One region of the Tessaracoccus terricola genome, then DNA from elsewhere that is predicted to be linked to it. Evidence: predicted binding sites of a transcription regulator. Region 1 holds the regulator's gene; the other holds the start of a gene.
The links. Region 1 encodes HrcA, which represses chaperone genes, less so after heat shock. Its sites were predicted from a motif close to TTGGCACTCGNNNNNNNCGAGTGCCAA; they were not measured.
Positions count from the first base shown of each region.

Region 2: the regulator HrcA is predicted to act here: its motif matches at 5,327-5,353, upstream of groL (chaperonin GroEL).

Region 1 is NZ_BAAHBS010000005.1:972,532-982,115, reverse strand. Features, by position in the region: gene ACYU7G_RS14505 (NAD-dependent epimerase/dehydratase family protein) at 1-372, opposite strand, end outside; gene tgt (tRNA guanosine(34) transglycosylase Tgt) at 544-1,770, opposite strand; gene ACYU7G_RS14495 (16S rRNA (uracil(1498)-N(3))-methyltransferase) at 1,767-2,501, opposite strand; gene dnaJ (molecular chaperone DnaJ) at 2,498-3,661, opposite strand; gene hrcA (heat-inducible transcriptional repressor HrcA) at 3,672-4,685, opposite strand; gene ACYU7G_RS14480 (MBL fold metallo-hydrolase) at 4,787-5,626, shown strand; gene ACYU7G_RS14475 (inositol monophosphatase family protein) at 5,628-6,401, opposite strand; gene ACYU7G_RS14470 (DinB family protein) at 6,445-6,999, opposite strand; gene ACYU7G_RS14465 (DUF3097 domain-containing protein) at 7,041-7,883, opposite strand; gene pdxH (pyridoxamine 5'-phosphate oxidase) at 7,973-8,638, shown strand; gene ACYU7G_RS14455 (hypothetical protein) at 8,743-9,561, opposite strand; gene ACYU7G_RS14450 (ABC transporter ATP-binding protein) at 9,546-9,584, opposite strand, start outside.
Region 2 is NZ_BAAHBS010000005.1:209,994-219,577, forward strand. Features, by position in the region: gene manA (mannose-6-phosphate isomerase, class I) at 1-1,013, opposite strand, end outside; gene ACYU7G_RS10770 (DUF3263 domain-containing protein) at 1,114-1,386, shown strand; gene ACYU7G_RS10775 (hypothetical protein) at 1,390-1,854, opposite strand; gene ACYU7G_RS10780 (hypothetical protein) at 1,954-2,676, shown strand; gene ACYU7G_RS10785 (hypothetical protein) at 2,673-4,376, shown strand; gene ACYU7G_RS10790 (hypothetical protein) at 4,389-5,219, shown strand; gene groL (chaperonin GroEL) at 5,468-7,105, shown strand; gene ACYU7G_RS10800 (tetratricopeptide repeat protein) at 7,235-7,585, shown strand; gene ACYU7G_RS10805 (copper homeostasis protein CutC) at 7,743-8,453, shown strand; gene ACYU7G_RS10810 (NUDIX hydrolase) at 8,474-9,001, shown strand; gene ACYU7G_RS10815 (hypothetical protein) at 8,965-9,584, opposite strand, start outside.

The sequences.
Region 1 (9,584 bases):
GGGCCACTGCTCGTGCCTGTCGTACATCCCCATCGCGTGGTTGGACGAGGCGTAGACGATCCGACGCACCCCGGCCAGCCGTGCCGCCTCGAGGACGTTGCGCATGCCGACGATGTTGGCCGCCAGCACCGTGTCCCACTCCGACTCGGGCGACGCGGCCCCCGCCAGGTGGACCACCGTGTCCACGCCCTCCATGAGAGGCGGCCAGTCGTCGTAGTCGGTCAGGTCCGCGATCCGCAGCTCCCGCTCCTGCCGCTCGTTGTTGGGTTCGCGGCCCTGCTGCACCAAGTCGTAGTCGTCCCTGAGCCGCACTGCCAGTTCGGAGCCGATGTTGCCCGTCGCCCCAGTGATCAGTACCCGACGCTTGTCCATGTGGCTGCCCTCCTAGAGTCGCTTCCAGACTAGGACAGGTACCGACTCCGTGGGGGTCGGGGTGCGGAAGGCACTCGGGGCGGTGGTGACAGGGCCACTCGACACGCCGGTCCCCCTGCACTCCAGTGCATCGAAACCGATTTCTCGCGAGCGCTGGTCACCAGCGGCCGATCAGCCCACCGTGCGGGAGGCGTAGAACCGGCCCAGGAACTCGGTCCTGAACGCCTCGAAGTCCCCCGCGCGCATGGCCGCGCGGATGTCGTCGACGAGCCTGACCGTGAAGCGCTCGTTGTGGATGGTGGCCAGCGTGGAGGCCAGGATCTCCTTGGCCTTGAACAGGTGGTGCAGGTAGGCGCGGGTGTAGTGGGCGCAGGTGTAGCAGTCGCAGCCCTCCTCCAACGGCGCGAAGGCCCTGCGGGAGCGCGCGGTGTTGACGTTGTAGCGGCCGTCGGCGGTGTAGATGGCGGCATTGCGTGCCACCCGGGAGGGGTTGACGCAGTCGAAGGTGTCCGCGCCGGCGGCGACGGCCGCGAACAGGTCGTCGGGCTCCGAGATCCCCAGCAGGTGCCGCGGCTTGTCCTCGGGCAGTTCGTCTGCCATCCACCCGATGATGGTGCCCAGGTTCTGCTTCTCCAGCGCACCGCCCAGGCCGTAGCCGTCGAAGGCCTGACCGTCCACCTCCAGCTCGGCCAGTCCACGGGCTGCGCGGCGGCGCAGGTCCTCGTACTGGGCCCCCTGCACCACCCCGAACAGCGCCTGGTACGGCTTGTCCGCCCGCTCGCGGGTCAGGCGGGCGTGCTCGCGCAGGCAGCGGATGGCCCAGGCATGGGTGCGCTCCACGGAGAGTTCCTGGTAGGCGCGGGTGTTCATGAGGGTGGTCAGCTCGTCGAAGGCGAACATGACGTCGGCGCCCAGCTGGTGCTGGATGCCCATGGACACCTCGGGGGTGAAGCGGTGCTTGTCGCCGTTGAGGTGGGAGTGGAAGGTGACCCCGTCGTCGTCGACATGGGCCAACCGAGACTTGCCCTCGGCCACCACGTCGTCGTTCGCCAGCCCGGCGGTGTCCATGGCGAGCACCTTCTTGAAGCCGGAGCCCAGGCTCATCACCTGGAAGCCGCCGGAGTCCGTGAAGGTGGGGCCGTGCCAGTTCATGAAAGCGCCGAAGCCGCCGGCCTCGTCGACGATGTCCGGGCCGGGCTGCAGGTAGAGGTGGTAGGCGTTGGCGAGGACCGCCTGCGCGCCCAGTTCCGTGAGTTGCTCGGGCAGCATTCCCTTCACCGTGGCCTTGGTGCCGACGACGATGAAGGCCGGCGTCTCGATCTTGCCGTGGGGCGTGGTGATGGTGCCGGTCCTGCCGTGCCCGTCGAGACGGCTGTTGATCTCGAACCCGAAGCTCATCGTGCCACCCTGGCCAGCGCCTCGACCTGCCCGACGGCGACGGCACCCGCGGTGGAGGTGCGCAGCACACCGTCGGAGATGAGCACCAGTTGCGCACCGGCGTTGCGGAAGGTCTGGAGTTCCTCGGGCGAGATGCCGCCCTCGGGCCCGACGATGATCGCGACCCGGCCACGATCCGGGAGGGCGACGTCGGAGATGTGTCCCGTGGCTTCCTCGTGCAGGACCAGCGCGAGGTCCACCTCTGACACCAGTGCGGCGACGTCCTTGGTGGTGGCCGCCGTGACCTGCGGCAGGAAGCTGCGGCGCGACTGCTTCATGGCCTCGCGTGCGGTGGACTGCCACTTGGCCAGCGACTTCGCCGCGCGCTCCCCCTGCCAACGCACGATCGATCGCGACGCCTGCCAGGCGAGGATCCGCGTGACACCCACCTCGGTGAGCATCTCGACGGCCAGCTCGGAGCGGTCACCCTTGGCGAGCGCCTGCACCGCCACCACCTCGAGCTCCGGCGCAGGGGTGTCCTCGAGGCTCTCCACCCGGACCACGAGTTCCTGCTTGCCCGCCTCCACCACCTCACCGGTGGCGGTGCGGCCGGCGCCGTCGGAGAGCAGGACCCGCTCCCCCACCCGGATGCGTTTGACCGCCACGGCGTGGCGCGCCTCGTCCCCCGTCACCGTGGCCGTGCCACCGACGACGACGCCGGCCAGTTCGGCCAGGAACAGGGGAAGGCTCACTTGAAGGCCTCGCGCAGCCACCCCAGGACGCCCTTGCCGCCGCTGTGGGCCTCCACCTCGTCGAGGCGTTCGTGGCGGACGTCGGCGAACTCGCGCAGCAGTTCGCGCTGGCGCTCGTCGAGCTTCGTGGGGGTCTGGACCAGGAAGGTGATGCCGAGGTCGCCGCGGCCACCGCCGCGCAGCTTCGGGACGCCGCGGCCCTTGATGGCGATCCGCGTGCCGGACTGGGTCCCGGCGGGGACCTCGACGGCCACCTTGCGGTCGGCCTCGTCGGAGTTCTCCCACTCCGCCTCGAGGGTGGTGACGTCGACGGTGGTGCCGAGCGCCGCGGCTGTCATCGGCAGCTTCACGACCATCTCGAGGTTGTCGCCGTCGCGGCGGAAGGTCTCGTGCTCGGCCACCTGCACCTCGACGTAGAGGTCACCCGCGGGGCCGCCACCGGGCCCCACCTCGCCCTGGCTCTCCAGGTGGATGCGGATGCCGGTGGAGACGCCGGCGGGGATGCGCACGGAGATGTTGCGGGCGGAGCGGACGCGGCCCTCGCCGGAGCACTCGCCGCAGGGGCGCGGGATGGTGGTGCCGTAGCCGCGGCAGGTTGGGCACGGCTGCGCGGTGCGGATGTCGCCGATGAAGCTGCGCTGGATCTGCGAGACCTCGCCGGCGCCGTCGCAGGTGACACAGGTCACGGGCTCGGAGCCGGGCTCGCCGCCACGGCCCTGGCACTTGGGGCAGACGACGGCGGTGTCCACCTTGATGGACTTGGTGACGCCGAACACGGCCTCGTGCAGTTGCAGCCTGACGCGGATGAGCGCGTCCTGGCCGTGCCGGACCCTGGAGCGCGGGCCGCGGGTGCCCTGGGCGCCGAACATGGCGTCGACGAGGTTGGAGAAGTCGAACCCGCCGGCGAAGCCGCCGCCGAACCCGGAGAAGCCGGCGCCCTGGTTGGACATCGGGTCCCCGCCGCGGTCGAACACGGCCCGCTTGTTCGGGTCGCTGAGCACCTCGTAGGCCTCGTTGAGTTCCTTGAACTTGTCAGCGGCGTCGTCGCCCTGGGCGACGTCGGGATGGACCTTCATCGCCTGCCGGCGGTAGGCCTTCTTGATCTGCTCGGCCGTCGCTTCCTGCTCGACGCCGAGGATGCCGTAGTAGTCCTTGCTCATTCGGGTGGGTTCAGCCTTCCGTCAGGAATCGGCTCACGTACCGCGCGACGGCGCGGACGGATGCGATGGTTGATGGGTAGTCCATGCGGGTGGGACCGACGATACCGAGGCTCGCCGCGAGGTCCCCCTCTGATCCGTAGCCGGATGCCACCAGCGAGGTGGACTCGAAGCCGGCTGCCCGGTTCTCCTGGCCGATGCGGATGGTGACGTCGTCACCGGCGGCCTCGTCGAGCAGCCGCAGCAGCACCACCTGCTCCTCGAGGGCCTCCAGCAGCGGGCGGAAATTGCTGTGGAACCCGGAGTCGAAGGACGCCAGGTTGGGCACCCCTGCCACGACGACGTGTGCCGCGTGGTCCGGTCCCAGGAGTTCGAGGAGGGTGGCCACGACGGGTGCGGCCAGCGCACGGTCCACGGGCGGGAACTCGTCGAGCACCTTGCCGAGGGCCTGCGCTGCGTCCGGTGCGGTGCGCCCCACCACGGCCTCGAGCAGCTTGGCGCGGATGGGGGCGAGGATGCGCTCGTCGGGGACGGGGAACTCGACGACGGTCTGGTCCACCTTCCCGGTCGAGTTCACCACCAGCACGAGCAGCCGGTCCGTGGTCAACGGGACGAGTTCGAAGTGCCGCACCACGGCGCGCTGTGCCACCGGGTACTGCACGATTGCCACCTGCCGGGTCAGCTGCGCGAGCAGCCGCACGGTGCGGGTGACCAGGTCGTCGGTGTCGAGGGCGCCCGACAGGAACGTCGAGATGGCCCGCCGCTCGGCCGCCGAGAGCGGCTTCACGCTGGCGAGCTTGTCGACGAACAGGCGGTAGCCCTTGTCCGTCGGGATGCGCCCCGCGCTGGTGTGGGGCTGGGTGATGTAGCCCTCCTCCTCCAGCACGGCCATGTCGTTGCGGACGGTGGCCGACGAGACGTCCAGCCGGTGGCGGTCCACCAGTGCCTTCGACCCGACCGGCTCGCGGCGGTCCACGTAGTCGGTGATGATGGCACGCAACACCGACAGCTTGCGGTCGTCGAGCATGTTCACCTCCGGGATCGATTCTGGCACTCACGGCATGCGAGTGCCAGTGTAGTTGTGGTTGCGCAGGAGGGGCGAATCACGGAGGGCATAAGCTGGCGGGCATGCCTGACAGCGACACCATCACCTGGCGTGAACTCACCCCCAACGTCCTGCTCACCACCCTGGAGCCGGCCTCCGTGAACATCGGGCTGGTGGTGGGTGAGGAGCGGGCCCTGCTGGTGGACTCCGGTTCCTCCGCCGAGCAGGGAGCAGCACTCCTGGCAGCCGCTAATGCCCGCGCCGGTGTGCCCGTGACCAATGTGGTGGTCACCCACAACCACTGGGACCACTGGTTCGGGATCACCGGGATGCCGGACCTGGTGAGCATCGCGCACGAGAACCTGACCGACACCGAGCCCTCCGCCGAGACGGCGGCCAAGGCCTCGGAGCTCGGCCTGGCCGAGCTCCCCCGCCCCAGTGACACGTTCTCCATCGCGAAGGCCGTCGACCTCGGGGGACGGCGTGTCGAGGTGGTCCACTTCGGCGGCGGCCACACCGGCGCCGACGCGTTCGTGCTGGTCCCGGACGACGACATCACCTTCGTCGGGGACATGCTCGAGGAGGGACAGGACCCGCAGTTCGACGAGACCTCCAACATCAGCAACTGGCCCACCGCCCTCGACGGCGTGCTCGGCGCGTCCCGGGAGGGCACCCGCTTCGTGCCCGGCCACGGCGAGGTCGTCGAACGCAACTTCGGGTTCATCCAGCGCGCCGAGGTGGGGATGCTCTACGGGACCACCGAGGCGCTGATCCAGCAGGGTGTGAAACTCGAGGACGCGGCCACTGAGGCGGAGTGGCCCTTCAGCGCGGAGACCATGGCCGTCGCGCTGCCCCTGATCTACGCGGAGCTGGAGGCCAAGGGCATCAAGCCCCGCACCCAGCTGCCCATCATGGGGGTGTGACTCAGCGCTTCCAGTTCTGCTGGGCGGTCAGCCACACGAGGATGTCGTTGGCCACCAGCAGTCCCTTGCTGCGTGAGAGCACGGTGTAGGCCAGGCCGTCCATGGTCCGGCTGACGCCGCCGTTCTCCGTCAGCATCAGCGCACCCGCGAGGTGGTCCCACGGCATCAGGCTGGTGTAGTAGATGAAGTCGTACTCGCCGTGCAGGGCTGCCGGGTAGTCGAAGCAGCAGGCGAACTTCGTGTGGATGGTGGGGCTGAGCTTGCCGCCGCCGTCGTAGCCCTGGAGGGCGTCCTTGGAGGTGGCGCCCTGCGGCAGCCGCTCCGGCTTGTCGGGGACGATAACTTCGCCGTTCAGCCGCACGCCCGCACCGCGCTCGGCGACGTAGGCGCGGCCGGTCTGCGGCTGCCAGATCCAGCCGCGGGTGGTCACGCCACCCTTGGTCTCGGCGATGATGATCCCGTGCTCGTCCTTGCCGCGGACGAAGTTGGCGGTGCCGTCGATGGGGTCGATGATGAACGCGTGGTCGGCGTTGTTGAGCTTCTCGCGCAGGTCCGGTTCGGCGAAGATCGCCTCCTCCCCCACCACCACGGCGTCCGGGTTGGCGGCCCGGAGCCGCTCGGTGAGCATGACCTCCGCCTCCCTGTCGGCGACGGTGACGAAGTCACTGGCGTGGCTCTTGGTCTCGACGTCGCCGTCGGCCAGCGCGCGGAAGCGGGGGTTGATCACCTCCGCAGCGGTCTCCTGCATCAGTTCGAGGACGGCAGCGGTATCCATGTGGCAACCCTAGCGCCGCGCACCCGCGGCTGGCATCCAGCGCTCAGCCCATGGTTCTCTGGCCGTCGATGGTCTCCCGGATGATGTCGGCGTGGCCGGCGTGCTGGGCGGTCTCGCCGATCAGGTGGAGCAGCACCTCACGGTTCGACCACTGCGCTCCCGGCTCGAACCAGGGCGCCTCGGGCAGGTCGTGCTTGTGGTCCAGGTCCACGTCGGTGACCACGACGCGGGTGTGGGCCGCCTGCTCGTTGAGGCCCGCCACCAGGTCAGCGAGGGTCTCGCCCACGGCGAGGCTCCACTGCGCCTCCTGGGCGGCGAGCCACTCTGGCATCTCCTGGGTGCCGGCCGAGATTGCCTCCCAGTCCAGCGAGCCCCAGTCCTCGTCGGCCTTGGCGGCCGGTCCGTGCCGCATGAAGTCCACCCACCCGGCCTCGTTGGCGGTGACGTGCTTTACGAGGCCCGCGAGCCGGAGCGTGGACACGGTTGGGGTGGCGGAGGCCTGCTCGTCGGTGAGGCCCTCGACGGTCCTCAGCAGGAAGTTTCGGCGCAGGTCCAGCATGTCCAGGAGTTCGGTCTTCTCCTGTCCGAGGTCGGTCATCTGGGAAAGTCCTTCCGGTCGGGCTCCCAACGATGCCACCCTCAGGGGCCGACGTGGTCCTGTGTCACGAAGTCGATCAGCTTCTCCACCAAGGTGTTGAAGCGGGGCTCCAGGTCTCGCCAGGACTCCACTCGGGCCAGGATTGCCTGCCAGCCGCGTGCGATGTCCTTCTGGTCCGCGTGCGGGAGCCCGAGCGCCTTCAGCGTGCCCTTCTTGAAGTCGACGTCGCGCGGGATCTCCGGCCATTTCTTGAGGCCGACGCGGGCCGGCCGCACCGCGTTCCAGACGTCGATGTACTCGTGGCCCTCCACGAGCACCACGTCGCGGAACCCGGCCTTGTGGACCTGGGCGACGATCCGGGACTCCTTGCTACCGGGAACCAGGTGGTCCACCAGCACCCCGAGGCGTCGCCCCGGCTCGGGCCGGAACTGGGCCACGACGTCGGGCAGGTCATCGATGCCGCCGAGGAACTCGACGACGACACCGACGTGGCGCAGGTCGTCGCCCCAGACCTTCTCCACCAGTTCGGCGTCGTGGCGGCCCTCGACATAGATGCGGCTGGGCAGGGCCGTGCGGGCCGGCTCCGGCGTGGCCGAGGCGCGCGACCCGGAAGCGGTGTACTTCGGCTTGCTCGCGGCCTTGCGCAACGGGGGCCGCAGCGCCACGGGCTGGCCCTCCAGCAGGAAACCGGGACCGAACGGGAAGCTGCGCCGCTTGCCCTTGCGGTCCTCGAGGACGACGATGCCGTTCTCCCAACCGACGACGGCCCCCACGAAGTCGTCGAACTCGACGACGATGTCCTTCTCGACGGGGACGTCACGGGTCTGCTTGAGGTGCGCCTTCTGCCAGCCGGGGCGCAGCACGTCTTGGGAGTAGCGGTTCACCCGAGGAAGGCTAGGCCCTCCCCACCGGGAATCCACGGAACGCCACCCCGCCTCCCCGGAATCCGGGAGGTGGGGAGCAGACTGGAGCCATGAGCGTGCACGACCTCCGGAACCGACGGATTAACTACGACTCCACGACCCTCGACGACGGCCGCACCGCCGACCCGTTCGACCTCTTCGCCGACTGGATGGACGACGCCACCGACGCCCAGGACGCCGGCAAGCTGTTCGAGGCGGCGGCAATGACGTTGTCCACCGCGCACCCCACCCCGGACGGGACGTGGCAGCCGCGCACACGCGTGGTGCTGCTGAAGGGCTGGGACACGGCCGGGTTCATGTTCTTCACCAACTACGACTCCGCCAAGGGGCGGGACCTCGACGACAACGCCCGCGCCTGCCTGCACTTCCACTGGCCCGAACTCCACCGACAGGTGCGGATCGACGGCACCGTGCGCCGGACGTCGACGGCGGTCTCGGAGGAGTACTTCGCGATGCGCCCGCGCGGGTCGCAGGTGGCGGCGTGGGCGTCGCGGCAGAGCGCGCGGATCGCCTCGCGCGGGGAACTAGAGGCCAAGGTGACCGAGGCAGAGCGGCGCTTCGAGGGCCAGGACGTGCCATGCCCGCCCAACTGGGGCGGGCTGGTGGTGGTGCCGGAGGAGATCGAGTTCTGGCAGGGGCGGCCCTCCCGCCTCCACGACCGGGTGGTTTTCACCGCGGTCGAGGGAGGCTGGGAGACCGCCCGCCTGTGCCCGTGACCGCCCCACAGTTTCCGTGAGGAGCGAGCGGCAGCGAGCCTCGAAGGGCCTTCACGAGACCCTTCGAGCCGAAGCCACCAGCGGTCGACCCAAGGATTCCTGGGTCAGGCCAGCGAGACCTTGCTGTTCCAGGAGACCACGGTGCGCCACACCAGGAACACTGCGGCCACCAGGAAGCCCGGCAGGAATCCGATGGGCGCCGTCGCGGGGTTGATGTTGTTCAGCACCATGGCGAGGTAGTTCTCCGAGACCAGCGTCAGGGAGCCGCCCTCCACTCCCACACCGAGGGGGATCAGCATGAAGCCGACGAGCACGATCTGCAGGGCCATGTAGAGCGCGAACCACACCAGGACTGGTCCGCCGAGCCCGAGGGAGCCGAACCGCTTCTCGCTGCCCACCGATGCCGCGAAGTAGTACTGCAGCAGGTTGAACACGGCCAGCAACAGGAGCATCGGCACACCGACCACCCATCCCCACCACGGCATCACCGCGACCACCGCGGCCCACCACTGGCCGACCAGGCCGAACAGGTCCATCGGGGCGTAACCCAGGGTTTCAGCGTTGCCCATGAAGGTGATCCCACTGAGCACCAGCGCGACCAGCAGTGACGCGACCACGACGAGCGTCCCCCAGGCCAACTTGGCCCAGTAGATGGTGGCGCCCTTCACGGGCAGGGTCTGGGTGAAGTAGCCGATCCGCCGGTAGCCGGTCTGCCAGTAGTCCAGCCCGAGCGCCAGCTGCGTGGCCGGCAGCACCCCGACGGCGCCGACGAAGGAGACCACGAGCCCGAACTGGGCGATCACGGGCCAGCCGGTGGCGGCCAGCAGGGCGCCGACGACGGCCAGCAGCGTCGCGGCGCCGAACAGGACGCCGAGCATTCCGCCGGTGCGGATGGCCTCGTGCTTGATCAGTTTGCCGACCATGAGTAGACCTCCTTGAAGAGTTG
Region 2 (9,584 bases), 760 kb from region 1:
ACCTCGACGGCGCGGCCCTGCGTGATGGGCTGCACCAGCCACACCTCGAACTCCTCGACGGTGGAGGGGAACAGGTAGAGGCCGTCCACGCCGTCGGCGGACAGGAGCTTCACCTCGGTGGGCTCGAACTTGACCACCTGCAACAGGGCGTCGACGTCGATGTGCTTGCGGGTCAGGCCGCCGCGCAGGACGTTGTCGGAGTTGGCCATCACCTCCACGCCGGTGCCCTTCAGGTAGGCGTGCATCACGCCGGCCTCGAGGCTGACGGCCTGCCCGGGTTCCAGTGCGAACCGGTTCAGCAGTAGCGCGGCCAGGATGCCCGGGTCGCCGGGGAAGTGCTCGTCGAGCTCGACGGCGGTCTTGGCGAACAGGCCCAGCTCGCCCGGCGCGTCGAGGAGCCCGACGGCGGCCCCCAGCACCTCGTCGACGAGGTGGCGTCGCTCGCCGAGGGACAGGACGTCGAGGAACACCTCCTGCAGGGCCGGTGTGGTGGTGCGCTCCCGCAGGGGACCGATCACCGACGCGAGCGTGTCACCCACGCCGAGCGCCTCGAACAGCTGTGCCGTCTTCGTGGGTTCGCGGAAGCCGAGGAGGCCCTCGAAGGGGGTCAGGGCGATGATGGTCTCGGGCTTGGGCCAGTCATCCTTGAAGGAACGCTCGGGGGAGTTGGTGGGAACGCCCTGCAGCGACTCGCGGGCGTAACCCTGCTCCGCCTGCGAGCGGGAGGGGTGGGCCTGGAGGCTGAGCGGGGACGCGGCCGAGAGGAACTTGACGAGGTACGGCAGGCGGCCCCCGAACGATGCGGCCGTCGCGTCGCCCAGGAGCTCGCCGGGCCGCTCGGCCAGGTGTGCCGAGAGGGTGCCGCCGGGCTCGATCGGGGAGTCGCCGAACGGGTGGGCGCCGAACCAGTACTCGGCGAAGGGTTCGCCGTCCGGCTCGCGCCCGAGCAGTCCCGGGATGACGTCGGTGGTCCCCCAGGCATAGTGCTGCTCGATCCCTCCGAGTCTGAACATGGGCCCCAGTGAACCTTGTCAGACGGTTGAGGGGCAAGCTCGCAGCAGTGGCGCGCGTCGAATCACAGCGGTGTCATTCGGATCGCGTATGATGGCGCGCATGTCGCACCCAGCAGCTCTCGAGACCACGGAACTCACCGAGCGCGAGGCCGCCATGCTGGACTTCGAGGACAACTGGTTCACCTCGGCCGTCCCGAAGGAGCAGGCCATCATGGAGCACTTCGGGATCTCGACGACTCGTTACTACCAGCACCTCAACTCGCTGATCGACACCCCTGCCGCGCTCGCGCACAAGCCGCTCCTGGTCAAGCGTCTGCGCCGGCTCCGCTCCACCCGCCAGGCCGCGCGTTCGGCGCGTCGCCTGCAGGGCTGAGTCCTACCCGTCGCCCGGCCGCAGGCGGCCCAGCAGGTCCGACAGTCCGCTGCGCGCGCTGCGCAGCCTCCCCCTGCGGTAGCCACCCAGTTCCAGCCCGGCCTGCACCTCGAAGTGGTTGGCGGTGGCGCGGTCGCCGCTGCGCAGCCATGACCAGCCCGTCGCCAGGAAGTAGGCGGGGATGAACGGCAGCCCGAGGCAGTAGGTGTACTGCCAGGCGTGGTTGCCCTCGTGCTCCAACAGCCCCGGAATGCGGTCGGCGGCCTCGGCCAGGGTTCGCCGCGGCACCACCACCACGCTGCCGATGGTCAGCGCCGCCGCCGGGAGCCGCAGCCGTGCGCGTTCGGCCACCAGCAACCCGTCGACGATCCGCAGCCGCGCGCCGGTGGCGAGTGCCACGAGCACCCCCAACGGGGTGGACAGATTGACGACGTTCGCGACGTTGCGCAACAGCACGGATGAGCCCATCCACGGCTCCTGTTTGAGTGGCAGTACCTACGTCTTGTGACCCTAGCCGCTGAAAGACTCGACGCGACGACGAACCGGGTGGAAAGACGGAGGACAGGCATGGGACCCGATGAACTGATGGCGGACCTGGACAGGGAGTTGCGCAACGTTCTTGGCGCACTCGCGACGCTGGCGCCGATGACGGAGGAGGTGACCGTCACCGACGATGCGGGCGTGGTCCGCGTGACGGTCCGCCCCGACACGACGCTGGCCGCCATCTCGGTGGTCCCGGCCTGGCAGGAGAAGGTCGAGCCCGCTGACCTGGCCGCGCTCATCGGCGAGGTGCTCGGGAGAGCCCAGGCCCGCGCGATGGGATTCGACATCGATGCGCTGGAGGCCGCCGAGGACGGCGACGCGCCCGAGGTGGACCAGGCCCAGGTGGACGCCGCCCGGGACGCCCTGCTGAAGGAGAAGACCGAGGAACTGCTGGCCCCCATCAGCGAGGACAGCCTGCAGGCCAAGGTTGACGCCCTGCCGGACATGATCGAGAACCTCGGCAAGCGCCTGGACGTCGAGAGCCTGAAGATGCAGAACCTCGGCGACGCGGACCTGCCGCGGGACCCGGAGGAGTTCGTGCCCGACGAGTCGGTGGGTGATTGGGTCCACACGGCCAACCGCATGGTCGGTGTCCGGGTGTTCGCGGGCCTGGTCTCCGAGGTCTCCATCAAGGAGAGCTGGCTCGCCGGCAGGTCCGGCAACGTCCTGACCGATTCATTCAACGAGATCATCGAGCAGCTGCCCGCGGTGGTTGCTGCGCAGAACGAGCGAGGAGATTCACTGTGAGCGAGAACGTGACCCCGGGCAGCCGGTTCGCATGGCCCGACTCCCAGACGGACTTCGGCACCATGCGGGGTGGCCAGGCTGCACCCGGCGGGCAGGCCGGCGTCGATGCCGAGGCCGCCGAGCCGGCCGAGGACTATGTCGCCGGCGAGGCTGTGACCTCCGTGCCGGACGACGCCGTCGACATCACCGGTGACACCACCGTCGTCGACGAGACGGTGGCGGTGGCCCCCGACGGGTCGGTCGTGGACACCAGCGGTGACGGCACGGTGATCAGCACCTCCGACGGCGCAGAGATCACCGTCGGGGCCGACGGCACCGTGACGATCGACTCCGACTTCACCAATGGTGAGGAGGTGCTCGACGTCTCCACCCTCGCCGTGGGCGGCTCCTTCGAGACCGAGGCCGGCACCGTCGTGACCCGCAACGAGGATGGCTCGATCACCATCGAGCAGGCCAACGGCCAGACCATGACAGTCAACGCCGACGGCACCGTCGACGTCGACGTCCCCGAGGCGACGGGCTCCGGCGCCGAGGGCGGCGTCGGCTCCGAGGGTGGCGGTGGCGGCGGTCCCGAAGGCGCAGGCGAGGAGGAACCCGCTGCCGAGGAAGGCGGGGGAGGCGGCGGCCCCTCCGGTGGTGGCTCCTCCGGCGGCGGCTCCGGCGGCGGCGAGGACGCCGGCGCGGACCTCGGTGGCGGGTCCGGCGGCGGAATGGGCGGCGGCATCGGGGGTGGCATGCCCTCCGGCGGTGGCGGCGGACTCCCGGGTGGGGGTGGCGTCGGCACGGACCTGCCCTCCGGCGGCATCGGCGGTGCCATGCCCAGGGAGGACGTCACGTGGCCGGGGTCGGACACCGGCGTGAGCCCTTCGGGCAGCTACCCGACGTCGCCGCCCGGCACCCCCGGGCCCTACTACCCCGACGTCCCCAACCCCGACGTTCCGGACTCCGGGATCGGCGACGACGGTCTGGTGCACGACCCGGTGGACACCGATGGTGACGGCATCCCCGACTACCGCGACGTCGACTCCGACAACGACGGCATCCCCGACTACGTGGAGGCCCGCCCGGACGACGGGGTCGCTGGCCCGGGCGTCCCGAACGACGACCTCCCAACCGGCGACGACCTCCCCACCGGTCCCGGTGGTGGCAGCGGTCCGGGTGATGGCGGGATGCCAACCGGCCCCGGTGGCGGCGGTAGCGGCCCCGGCGGTGGCGGGATGCCAACCGGCCCCGGTGGCGGCGGCAGTGGCCCCGGCGGTGGCGGGATGCCCACCGGCCCCGGAGGGGGCGGCAGTGGCCCTGGTGGCGGTGGGAGCGGCCCCGGTGGCGGCGGCAGTGGCCCCGGCGATGGCGGCATGGGCTCCGGTGGAGGCGACGGCGGAGGTGGCGGTGCGACAGCGGAGGACTTCACGGTCGACCTGTCCGACATCCGTGACGACGCCGCGTACTTCGCGGACCTCGTGCCATTGGCGGAGACGTTGAAGGCCTGCTTCGAGGCGGCCTCCCCACTGGTCCAGCACTGGGGCCTGTGGTTCCTGGCCGCCGGCCCGTACCGGGAGGGCAACGAGAAGTTCGCCACCCACTACGGCGGTGCGGCCAAGGAACTCGCGGCGATCGCCGAGGGACTGCAGCAGACCGCGACCGACTACCAGAAGCAAGAAGCCGACGCCGTGCAGGTTGCGGCCAGCATCAACGAGTGAGGGTGAACTGAAATGGCATACGCAGTGACACGTGGAATCGCCGGGGCGGCGGGGGCTTCGGTCCCCACCATCGACGCCTGCTCGTTCCAACTGGACGTCCAGTGGATCCTCGACATCATCGACAAGGTCCAGAACCTGATCGAGAAGGTGAAGAACTTCTGCCACCAGGTCCTGGACAAGGCGGAGCGCATCCTGGACAAGCTCTCGGGGATCCTGAGCTGGTTCTGCTGGATGCCCGCCGGCAAGTTCGCCAAGACCGTCGTGGACAACGCCTGCAGGGTGCTGCGACGTGCGGTGGACACCATCGCCACCATCTACGACCGCATCTACGAGGCGATGAAGCACGTGCTCGCCCCCTGGGAGGTGCGCTCCGCCGGTGAGCAGCTGCGCGACCAGCTGGCGCCCAAGTGTGCGGACTTCGCCATGACCCTGCACCCGGGCAACCTCAAGTCGGCCGGCGTCAGCTGGACCGGTCCCGCGGCGGAGAAGTTCACCGCCACCATGGACCGCCAGTACAACCACGCCAACGACGTGGCGGAGGCCGCCAAGGCGTTCGGCGAGGCGGTGCAGAAGATCGGCGCGGAGGGCGTGAAGACGACGGTGACGTTCGTCACCTCACTGATCACAGCGATCGCCGGGATCATCGCGGGCATCATCGAACTGGCGGCGGTACCCGTCGGCACCGCCATCGGTGCAGCCCAGATCCTGGGTCTGGTGGGTGCGATCTTCGGCTACATCATGGTCTACGTGAACGCGATGATGGGCATCATCCAGCAAGTCAGCGAGATGAACAACGCCGCCAGCTCCGTGCCCGGCGCACAGTGGCCGCAGGCCACCTTCTGACGAGTTCCGACCGGTCCCCGGGGGCGTGCTGCGGCGCGGCTCCGGGGATCTGTCGTCGAAGGGCAGAAAATCTTTGCACTCGCTTGGGTGGAGTGCTAAGAATGGAGTTAGCACTCGGCTGGGCTGAGTGCTACTGATCTGCAAGGTGAGGCCTCCGGGCCGTCCGTCGCGGGCACCGTCGCGGATCTACCCAGATACGAACACCCCGGGGCAACCGCCCCCACTGACGGGAGGACTCCCGAAACACCATGGCAAAACTGATTGAATTCAACGAAGAGGCCCGCCGCGGGCTGGAGAAGGGCATGAACACCCTCGCCGACGCGGTCAAGGTCACGCTCGGCCCCAAGGGCCGCAACGTCGTGCTCCAGAAGTCGTGGGGCGCGCCCACCATCACCAACGACGGCGTCTCCATCGCCAAGGAGATCGAGCTCGAGGAGCCCTTCGAGAAGATCGGTGCCGAGCTCGTCAAGGAGGTCGCCAAGAAGACCGACGACGTCGCCGGCGACGGCACCACCACCGCCACCGTCGTGGCCCAGTCGATGGTCCGCGAGGGCCTGCGCAACGTTGCCTCCGGCGCCAACCCGATGGGCATCAAGCGCGGCATCGAGAAGGCCGTCAAGGCCATCAGCGACGAGCTGACCAAGCTCGCGATCGACGTCGAGACCAAGGAGCAGATCGCCGCCACCGCGTCGATCTCCGCCGCTGACAGCACCGTCGGCGAGATCATCTCCGAGGCCATGGACAAGGTCGGCAAGGAAGGTGTCATCACCGTCGAGGAGTCCAACACCTTCGGGTTGGACCTCGAGCTGACCGAGGGCATGCGCTTCGACAAGGGCTACATCTCGCCCTACTTCGTCACCGACGCGGAGCGCATGGAAGCCACCCTGGACGATCCCTACATCCTGATCGTCAACTCCAAGATCTCCTCCCTCAAGGACCTCCTGCCGGTCCTGGAGAAGGTCATGCAGTCCAGCAAGCCGCTGCTGGTCATCGCGGAGGACGTCGAGGGCGAGGCCCTCGCCGGCCTGATCGTCAACAAGATCCGTGGCACCTTCAAGTCCGTCGCCGTCAAGGCCCCGGGCTTCGGTGACCGCCGCAAGGCCATGCTGGCCGACATCGCCATCCTCACCGGTGGCCAGGTGGTCTCCGAGGAGGTCGGCCTGTCGCTCGACGCCGTCTCCCTGGACCTGCTGGGCCGTGCGCGTTCCGTGCTCGTGACCAAGGACGAGACCACCATCGTCGAGGGTGCCGGCGAGGCCGCCGCCATCGAGGGTCGCGTCGCGCAGATCCGTCGCGAGATCGAGAACTCGGACTCCGACTACGACCGCGAGAAGCTGCAGGAGCGCCTCGCCAAGCTGGCCGGTGGCGTCGCCGTCATCAAGGTCGGTGCGGCCACCGAGGTGGAGCTCAAGGAGCGCAAGCACCGCATCGAGGACGCCGTCCGCAACGCGAAGGCCGCCGTCGAGGAGGGCATCGTGCCCGGTGGTGGCGTCGCGCTGCTCCAGGCCTCTGCCGCGGCTTCGGCCGTCATCGACGAGCTCGAGGGTGACGAGGCCATCGGCGCACAGATCGTGCTGACCGCTGCCAAGTCCCCGCTGCGCCAGATCGCCACGAACGCCGGCCTCGAGGGTGGCGTCGTCGCGGAGAAGGTTGCCGGACTCCCGCAGGGTGAGGGCCTCAACGCCGCCACCGGCGAGTACGTCAACATGGTGGAGGCCGGGATCATCGACCCCGCCAAGGTGACCCGTTCCGCACTGCAGAACGCAGCCTCCATCGCGGCCCTGTTCCTCACCACCGAAGCCGTCATCGCGGACAAGCCCGAGAAGGCTGCCCCGATGCCCGGTGGTGGCGATGACATGGGTGGCATGGGCGGCATGGGCTTCTGATCCCATCGCGCTGAACCCGCTCGAAGGGCGGTCCGACTCCGGTCGGGCCGCCCTTCGTCGTCCGGGAATAGATCGCTCGCAGAAATAGTTGAAGTGTGTACCAGTTGGTCTGACTGAAGGGAGCCCCTGGTGAACACCCTGCTGATCCACAACCTCGGCGTACGCGCCTTCGAGGACCGCAACTATCGCGCGGCCACCGAGCACTTCAGGCGCGTCCTGGCCGACGACCCCGGAAACCTGTCCGTGCGCGAGTACCTGGCCCGGGCCCTCTTCCACAAGGCCGCCCTCCGACCCGCGGAGGCCGAGTGCCGAACCATCCTCGAGCAGGACCCGACCAACTCCTACGTGACGCTGCTGCTGGCCCGCACGTTGGAGCGCGACGGCCGCCGCGAGGAGGCCGTCGGGGTGCGCCGGGTGCTCGCCGCGCTCACCGGTGACCCGGCGGACCTGGCGGGCGACCGGATCACGGCCGCCGCCTGACACGCCGACCGGAATCGCCGGAAGGGGTGCGGGTGCCCCTTCCGGCGATTCCGGTCGGCGTGTCGGGTCGGTCGGTGGCCGGGGCCCGGCGGGCCGGGTTCGACCATCAGCGAGTGTCTGTCGCTCACATTTCCGCGCGGCTTGGCAAGATGAGGCCATGAGCTTGCTGGAGGTCATCGCGCTGCACGCGGCCGACGCCGAGCGCGCCGAGGCCGGGGGAGCCGACCGCATCGAACTCCTCGGCACGATGGACCACGACGGCCTGTCGCCCGAGCCGCGCACCGTCGAGAAGGTCCGCCGCGCCACGTCCATCCACATCCGCCCGATGGTGCGCCTGCGCGAGGGCTTCCGCACCGACGGCGGTGAGGTGGTCCGCCTCAAGGGCCTGGTGGAGAGCTACCTGGACTCCGGCGCCGACGGCGTGGTGTTCGGTTTCCTGGACGGGCACAACCACGTCGACGTCGAGGTGGTCACCGAACTGGCGGGGGAGGCGGACTGGCCCTGGACGTTCCACCGCGCCGTCGACCACTGCCTCAACCTGGAACGCGCCTGGGCGACGCTGCTGGAACTGCCCCGGCTGGACCAGGTGCTCACCGCCGGCTCCGCCCGCGGGGTGGAGCAGGGCCTCGACGAACTCATCCGGCGGGCCGGGGCCGACGAGCGCGTCGCCCGGTTGGTCATGGCCGGCGGGGGGCTCCGCCCCGAACACGTCCCCTGGCTGGTCCGGGCAGGGGTGCGCGCCTTCCACATCGGCAGCTCCGCCCGCCCGGGCGGCTCCTTCAAGGCCTACGTGGACTCCGACCTGGTCCAGACCTGGCGGGACCTCGTCGACGACACCGTCCGCCACGAGCGTCAGCGCAGCCTTTGACCCGGCCACTGCACCATCGGTTGGGAGCCCGGGTCCTGGTGCTGGCCGGGGACGAGGTGCTCCTGATCGCCGACTCCGACCCCGGGGTGGTGGAGTCGGGCTGGTGGGTGACCCCCGGCGGTGGGGTGGACGACGGCGAGTCCGCGCGCACGGCCGCGGCCAGGGAAGCGCACGAGGAGACAGGCCTGCCCGTCTCGCCCGAACAGCTCGAGGGCCCGGTGGCGGAGCGGATCGCGGTGCACGGCTACTCCGACCGCGTGCTGGTGCAGCACGAGTCGTTCTTCCGGCTGCGGACCGACAGGTTCGAGCCCGCGCCGCTGGCCTGGAGTGCCAACGAGCGCCACCGGCTCAAGGGGTTCCGCTGGTGGCGCGTCTCGGACCTCCCCGACGACGTCTGGCCCGCCAACCTGGGCGAACTGGCGCACTGGGAGGGTGGGGAACCACTGCAGCTGGGTGTGATGGACGAATCGACAGTGGCGCTGGGGCCCGGGGAGCTCCGGCTCCTGGAGGATCACCTGCGGGGCAGTGGGCCCTTGCGCAGGCCGTAGGCGGCCCAGATGATGAACACGATGGAGGTGACGGCGCTCAGCAGCCGTGGCACCTCAGGCAGCGCCAGGCCGAACAGCAGCAGCGCCACCCCCGCGCAGCACGCCGAGGTTCCCATCTGACCCGTGAGCGGCTTGGTGCGCAGTCCGAGGAGGCCCGTGGCGAGGACCAGCCACGGTGCCGTGCCCGGGACCAGTAGCCCGATGCCCAACGCGACGATGGCCAGGATCAGCAGCGTGCGCAGCGTCTTCAGGGTCTCTGCGTTCAACGGTGCCGGCCCGCGGGGCGCGAACTGTCCCGGCGGCGGTGGCACCGAACCGTCCGGGGCGGGCCAGGCGCCCGGCGGGGGCAGTTCGGACAGGGCGAGCGGTGCCCCGGTCGGGGCGGGCAGGGGCGCCCCGGTGGGCGGCGGCAGTTCCTGGGAGCCGACGCCGGTGGTGTAGGTCTCGAACGGTTGCCGCGGGTCCCGCTCGCCCGTCTGGAACTGGTCGGGTCCGGCCGTCAACGTCGCCGTGGCCGTGGTGAACGGCGTCGCCGGGTCACGAGTGGGGGGCGGGTCCGTTCGGATCTGGTCCAGCGGGGCCT